Regions from separate parts of the Streptomyces sp. NPDC031445 genome, predicted to be linked through region 2. Evidence: riboswitches for the same ligand, from Rfam matches in the RefSeq annotation. Region 2 holds a riboswitch; the other holds the start of a gene.
The links. A riboswitch is a leader RNA that binds a small molecule or an ion and turns the genes downstream of it on or off. The one in region 2 is predicted to bind ZMP and ZTP.
Positions count from the first base shown of each region.

Region 1: linked by a shared signal. The riboswitch ahead of ACZ5DC_RS14125 (glycine hydroxymethyltransferase) and the one ahead of ACZ5DC_RS19395 (bifunctional 5,10-methylenetetrahydrofolate dehydrogenase/5,10-methenyltetrahydrofolate cyclohydrolase) in region 2 are both predicted to bind ZMP and ZTP.

Region 1 covers NZ_JBVIJO010000004.1:304,886-308,467, reverse strand. The annotation lists gene trpS (tryptophan--tRNA ligase) at 1-737, opposite strand, end outside; gene ACZ5DC_RS14125 (glycine hydroxymethyltransferase) at 852-2,306, opposite strand; ZMP/ZTP riboswitch at 2,340-2,428, opposite strand; gene rocD (ornithine--oxo-acid transaminase) at 2,532-3,582, shown strand, end outside.
Region 2 covers NZ_JBVIJO010000007.1:1,495-5,076, forward strand. The annotation lists gene ACZ5DC_RS19390 (CU044_5270 family protein) at 1-542, shown strand, start outside; gene ACZ5DC_RS19395 (bifunctional 5,10-methylenetetrahydrofolate dehydrogenase/5,10-methenyltetrahydrofolate cyclohydrolase) at 1,298-2,146, opposite strand; ZMP/ZTP riboswitch at 2,173-2,253, opposite strand; gene ACZ5DC_RS19400 (nuclear transport factor 2 family protein) at 2,336-2,701, opposite strand; gene ACZ5DC_RS19405 (hypothetical protein) at 2,890-3,192, shown strand; gene ACZ5DC_RS19410 (S-(hydroxymethyl)mycothiol dehydrogenase) at 3,383-3,582, shown strand, end outside.

The DNA of each region.
Region 1 (3,582 bases), on a different contig from region 2:
TTGTGCTCGGTGTCGTAGCGGATCACCGTGTCCGTGTCGGTGACGGCGCTCTTGACCTTCTTGGCCGTGGCCCTGGGCTCGTCGAGGAGGTTGATGAGGCCCTTCGGCGTGGACGCCGACTTGCTCATCTTGACCGTCGGGTCCTGGAGGTCGTAGATCTTCGCCGTCTCCTTGAGGATGTACGGCTTCGGGATCGTGAAGGTGTCGCCGAAGCGGCCGTTGAAGCGCTCGGCGAGGTCGCGGGTCAGCTCGATGTGCTGGCGCTGGTCCTCGCCGACGGGCACCTCGTTCGCCTGGTACAGCAGGATGTCCGCGACCTGGAGGATCGGGTACGTGAAGAGGCCGACGGAGGCGCGGTCGGCGCCCTGCTTGGCGGACTTGTCCTTGAACTGGGTCATGCGGCTGGCCTCGCCGAAGCCGGTGAGGCAGTTCATGATCCAGGCGAGCTGGGCGTGCTCGGGGACGTGGCTCTGCACGAAGAGCGTGCAGCGGTCCGGGTCCAGTCCGGCGGCCAGCAGCTGGGCGGCGGCGAGCCGGGTGTTGGCGCGCAGCTCCCTCGGGTCCTGCGGGACCGTGATCGCGTGCAGGTCGACGACCATGTAGAACGCGTCGTGGGACTCCTGGAGGGCCACCCACTGGCGGACGGCGCCGAGGTAGTTGCCGAGGTGGAACGAGCCGGCGGTGGGCTGGATGCCGGACAGCACGCGGGGACGGTCAGCGGAAGCCATGCTGCCCATTCTCTCATCGGCCGGGGTGTCGTCGGCCCGAGAGGTGGGGGTGGTGCGGTGCGCGGGGCACTGCGGACCGGTCCCGGCCGGTCGCGCAGTTCCCCGCGCCCCTTTCGGGGCGCTTCAGCCGAGGTCGACCTCCGGGTAGAGGGGGAAGCCCGCGACCAGGTCCGTCGCCCGCTGGGAGATCTCCTGGGCCACCTTCTCGTCCAGGACGTGGGCCGCCTTGGAGGGGGCGCCGGACTTGGTGGTGCCCGGCTCGGTGGTGGTCAGGACGCGGTCGATCAGGCCCGCCACCTCGTCCATCTCCGCCGTGCCGAGGCCGCGGGTGGTGAGCGCCGGGGTGCCGATGCGGATGCCGGAGGTGTACCAGGCGCCGTTCGGGTCGGCCGGGATGGCGTTGCGGTTGGTGACGATGCCGGAGTCGAGCAGGGCGGCCTCGGCCTGGCGGCCGGTGAGGCCGTAGGAGGTGGCGACGTCGATCAGGCACAGGTGGTTGTCGGTGCCGCCGGTGACGAGGGTGGCGCCGCGGCGCGTCAGGCCCTCGGCGAGGGCGCGGGAGTTGTCCACGATGCGCTGGGCGTAGTCCTGGAAGGCGGGCTGCCGGGCCTCGGCCAGGGCGACGGCCTTGGCGGCCATGACGTGCGGGAGCGGGCCGCCGAGGACCATCGGGCAGCCGCGGTCCACCTGGTCCTTGAGGGAGTCGTCGCACAGGACCATGCCGCCGCGCGGGCCGCGCAGCGACTTGTGGGTGGTCGTGGTGACGATCTGGGCGTGCGGAACCGGGTCGAAGTCGCCGGTGAGGACCTTGCCCGCGACCAGGCCGGCGAAGTGCGCCATGTCGACCATGAGGGTGGCGCCGACCTCGTCGGCGATCTCCCGCATGATCCGGAAGTTCACCAGGCGGGGGTAGGCGGAGTAGCCGGCGACGATGATCAGCGGCTTGAACTCGCGGGCCTGGGCGCGCAGGGCCTCGTAGTCGATCAGGCCGGTGGCCGGGTCGGTGCCGTAGGAGCGCTGGTCGAACATCTTGCCGGAGATGTTCGGGCGGAAGCCGTGGGTGAGGTGGCCGCCGGCGTCCAGGGACATGCCCAGCATGCGCTGGTTGCCGAAGGCCTGGCGGAGCTCGGCCCAGTCGGCCTCGGTCAGGTCGTTGACCTGGCGGGCGCCGGTCTTCTCCAGGAAGGGCGCCTCGACGCGGTCGGCGAGGACGGCCCAGAAGGCGACCAGGTTGGCGTCGATGCCGGAGTGCGGCTGGACGTAGGCGTGGCGGGCGCCGAAGAGTTCGCGGGCGTGTTCGGCGGCGAGGGACTCGACGGTGTCGACGTTGCGGCAGCCGGCGTAGAAGCGGCGCCCGACGGTGCCCTCGGCGTACTTGTCGCTGAACCAGTTGCCCATCGCGAGCAGGGTCGCCGGGGAGGCGTAGTTCTCCGAGGCGATCAGCTTGAGCATCTCGCGCTGGTCGGTGACCTCCTGGCCGATGGCGTCGGCGACGCGCGGCTCGACGGCGCGGATCACGTCGAGGGCGGCACGGAAGGCGGTCGACTCGGTGGAGGGGGAGACGGAATTCTCGGGCATCGGGGACCTCCGGACGGTGTACGTACAGCGTTCACGTTCGGCCCAGGCGCACGGCACTCTTCCCGCTCGGGCCGCTCCCTGATGGTCCGTCCCATCCCAGCGCGCCAGTCACGGCCCGCTCGTCAGCCTACCGGGCGCGCCGCGCGGGGCAGGTCCCGCGTCCACCATGCGAGCGAGGATAAGAAGGAGGTCACCGTCGAGTCCGAGCCGTCCCCGGGAGAGGCCGTGACCGCTGCGAAGGACCTCATCGCCGCCGCCGGAGCGCACTGCGCGCCCACCTACGACCCGCTGCCGGTGGTGATCGCCAAGGGCGAGGGCGCGTGGCTGACGGACGTGGCGGGACGGCGCTATCTGGATCTGCTGGCCGGCTACTCGGCGCTGAACTTCGGGCACGGCAACCGGCGGCTGGCCGAGGCGGCACGGCGCCAGCTGGACCGGGTGACGCTGACCTCCCGCGCCTTCCACCACGACCGGTTCGCCGCGTTCTGCGCACAGCTCGCCGAGCTGTGCGGGATGGAGATGGTGCTGCCCATGAACACGGGGGCGGAGGCGGTGGAGAGCGCGGTGAAGACGGCCCGGAAGTGGGGGTACCGGGTGAAGGGGGTGCCCGCGGAGACGGCGGAGATCGTCGTGGCGGGCGGCAACTTCCACGGCCGTACGACGACGGTCATCAGCTTCTCCACTGATCCGGAGGCCCGTGCGGACTTCGGGCCGTACACCCCGGGCTTCGAGATCGTGCCGTACGGGGACCTGGCCGCGATGCGGTCGGCGCTGACGGAGAACACGGTCGCGGTGCTGCTGGAGCCGGTCCAGGGCGAGTCGGGGGTGATCGTGCCGCCGGCCGGTTATCTGGCCGGGGTGCGGGAGCTGACCCGCGAGCGGAACGTCCTCTTCGTCGCCGACGAGATCCAGTCGGGCCTGGGGCGCACCGGGCGGACCTTCGCGTGCGAGCACGAGGGGGTGGTGCCGGACGTGTACCTGCTGGGCAAGGCGCTGGGCGGCGGGATCGTGCCGGTGTCGGCCGTGGTGTCGAGCGCGGCGGTGCTCGGGGTGTACCGGCCGGGCGAGCACGGGTCGACGTTCGGCGGGAACCCGCTGGCCTGCGCGGTGGCGCTGGAGGTGATCGCGATGCTGCGGACCGGTGAGTACCAGGAGCGGGCGGCGCGGCTGGGCGAGCGGCTGCACGGCCTGCTGGGCGGGCTGCCCGGCGCGGGCGGGGCGACGGCGGTGCGGGGGCGGGGGCTGTGGGCCGGGGTGGACGTGTCCCCGGCGGTGG
Region 2 (3,582 bases):
GGCGCGCGGACCACAGCCACACCGAGCTGGTCGTGGCGACCGACCCGCGCCGTCCGGGCCGCCCGGTCCTCACCGACGAGGGCGGGGACCCCCGCGTGGTGGCCGACGGCCACGTCCTCAGCCGGGCCACCTACCCGCCGAGCTGGAGCGACGCCCCGCCCGAGGCGCCACCGCCGCACACCCCGGCCGCCCTGCGCGCCTACCTCGCCGAGACCGTCCGTACCGACTCCCTGGACACCCCCCGGCTCCTCGACGCCGTCGCGACGCTGCTGGACCACTGGACGCTGGGCGCGCGCGAGTCCGCGGCACTGGTCAGGCTCCTCGCGGACGCCAAGGGGCTGCGGGCCGCGGGACAGGTGACCGACCGCCTCGGCCGCCCCGGGCAGGCCTACGTGTACGAGGGCGGGGGCGGCCGGCGGATGCTGATCCTCGACCCGCGCACCGGCACCGTCCTCGGCCTGGAGACCACCTTCACCCGCGACGCCCCCGAGTACGGCGTCAAGGCGGGGGACGTCATGGACTACAGCGCCTGGCTGCGCTGACCGGTGTCTGATACTGCCCGGCGATGCCCCACGGGCCACCGCCGGGCATCGCCGGACGATCCCGGGCGGCGGGTCGCCGGCAGGCCGCCGCGTCCGCCCGGTAGCGGAAGTCCGCCCCCGTGACCGTCACCGTGTGCCCGGAGGCCAGCGGCGGGGTCGCCTCCGCGCCCACCGACAGGGGCCGCACCTCCACCGAGGCCGTCCCGGTCCGGCCCGGGGTGTGCCGGACAGCCGGCGGGTCGGCGCCTGGCGCCTGCGGCCGCCCGGGTCGGCCCGGCCGTCTGGCGTGGGCGGGCGCCGGCTCTCGGTGGTCCTTGCCGTCCAGCGCGGCTCGGCCGCCGCCCGGTGCTGCTCGGCCCCGCCCACGGGCCGCCGCCGGGGCGTCGCCGGACGATCCCGGGGGGGCGGGTCGCTGGCAGGCGTTGCCGGGCAGCCGGCGGTGCCTCCTGCCGCCCGGGTCGGCCCGGCTGTCTGGCGTGGGCGGGCGCCGGCTCTCGGTGGTCCTTGCCGTCCAGCGCGGCTCGGCCGCCGCCCGGTGCTGCTCGGCCCCGCCCCCGGGCCACCGCCGGGCATCGCCGGACGACCCCGGGCGGTAGGTCACTGGCAGGCGTTGCCGGGCAGCCGGCGGTGCCTCCTGCCGCCCGGGTCGGCCCGGCCGTCTGGCGTCGGCGGGCGCCGCCTCTCGGTGGTCCCTGCCGTCCAGCGCGGCTCGGCCGCCGCCCGGTGCCGCCCCCCGGCAGGGATCCGTGCCGGCCCTACGCCCCCAGTTGCCGGGCGGCCGCCGTCACCGTTTGGTCCAGGAGCGTGGCGATCGTCATCGGGCCGACGCCGCCCGGTACCGGGGTGATCAGCGAGGCCCGTTCCACGGCCGAGTCGAAGTCGACGTCGCCGACGTTCCCCGGGTTGTAGCCCGCGTCGACGACGACCGCGCCCGGCTTGATGTCCTGCCCCCGGATCAGCCGCGGCCGGCCGACCGCGGCCACGACGATGTCGGCCTCGCGGACCACGGCCGAGAGCTCGCGGGTGCGCGAGTGGCAGTAGGTGACGGTCGCGTCCCGGGCGAGCAGCAGCATGCCCACCGGCTTGCCGAGGATCGCGCTGCGGCCGACCACCACGGCCCGCTTCCCGGCCGGGTCGACGCCGTACTCGTCGAGCAGCCGCAGGATGCCGCCCGGCGTGGCGGAGACGAAGCCCGGCAGCCCGAAGCTCATCGCGGCGAACGACGCGAAGGTGACACCGTCGACGTCCTTCTCGGGCGCGATCGCCTCGAACGCGGCCCGCTCGTCGACGTGGTCGCCCGCCGGGTGCTGGAGCAGGATGCCGTGCACCCCCGGATCGGCCGACAACTCCCGCAGCGTCGCGACGAGTTCACCGGTCGTGGTGGTCGCGGGCAGGGCGACGTGCCGGGACTCGATGCCGGCCTTGCGGCTGCGGTTCTGCTTCATCCGGACGTACGTCACGGACGCCGGGTCCTCGCCGACCAGTACGGTCGCCAGACACGGCCTGGTACCGGTGCGCTCGGTGAGAGCGGCGGCCCTCTGCGTGGTCTCCTCGACGATGCGGCGGGCGGGCGCGGTGCCGTCCATCAGACGGGCCTGGGTCATGCTGCACACTCCTGGGCTGGATCGGCTCTCCTCGCCCAGGCGCGCGGCAGCCAGTGCGGACCGCTCCCCGGTGGTACTCCACCTCAGCGCCAGTCACGGCCCGCGTACAGCGTAACCGAGGGTGCGTACGGCCTCCCGGCCCGCGACCCCGCTCGGCCTCCTTCCCGCTCCCGCCGTACCCGGCCGGGGCTACTCGTCCCAGGCCTGGATGATCAGCTGATCCGAGATCTTGCCGTCCCGCAGGGTGACCATCGACTCGGCGAGGACCCGGGTGCCGTCCCCATACTCGCAGGACTCGCAGTAGGCCGCGTGGTCGCCCTGGACGACGCACCGGTCCAGCCTGTGTGTCATGTCGCGGCTGTAGACGTCGTCCAGCAGTTCGGCGATCTGGCTTCGGCCGTGCAGGACCGTGGGGTGACTGGGCTGGTTGTTGCGGTCGACGATGCGGATCTCCGCGTCGTCCGCGTAGAGCGACAGAAGGTTGTTGCCGGTGTTGCCCTCGACGGCCCGGCGCAGTGTGTCGGTGTCGAAGGCGGACCCCGCCGAGGTACCCATGGTGACCTCCTTCACGTGCCCGTGTGGTCCAGGCGCCGTGCGGTCCGGCCAGGAGCGGGCCGCACGGGCCCACCTCCGAGACTCCTCCGCCCGGACGGCCCCGGCAAGCCCGGCCGCGCGCTCCACCTCACGGGTGAGCGCGGCCCGCCGCCCGTGTCCGCCCGGGGCCCGGCGCCGTTGCTGAGGGCATGATCTCAACACGACGTATCGCCGCCGCCGTCGGTCTGGCCGCCGGGATCGCCGGCCTCGCCGTACCCCAGGCGAACGCGGCAGGAACGGGCGCACCGCTCGTCGGGAAGCTCGGCGCGCTGAGCACGCTCGACTCGCTCGCCGTCAGTGACCTCCCGGCGGAGCAGCGGGGCCGGGTGCCGCGGGTCACCGAACAGGTGCAGGAGCTGAAGCACCTCCAGGAGCTGAACCAGCTCAGCCAGGTGGAGCAGGCCCTCGCGCCCGCCGCGCCGCTGCTCGGTCTGGCCGGCGCCATCCACTGATCCCGCCCGCCGGCACGAGGGCCGTCCCGCCGGGGCGGCCCTCGCCGCTGCCCGGGCCCGCCGGGCGATGCCCGCGCGCCGGTCCGGGAAGATCCAACAACCTCCTCGTGGTCCGCCCCGCTACCGGCCCGCTACCGATCGGTCCCGCGTAGTGTCGGTGGCGAAGGCAAACGAAGGAAGGAACCAGACCATGGCGCAGGAAGTCCGCGGCGTGATCGCACCGGGCAAGGACGAGGCCGTACGGGTCGAGACGATCGTGGTGCCGGACCCGGGGCCCGGCGAGGCCGTCGTACGCGTCCAGGCCTGCGGGGTCTGCCATACCGACCTGCACTACAAGCAGGGCGGCATCTCGGACGACTTCCCCTTCCTGCTCGGCCACGAGGCCGCCGG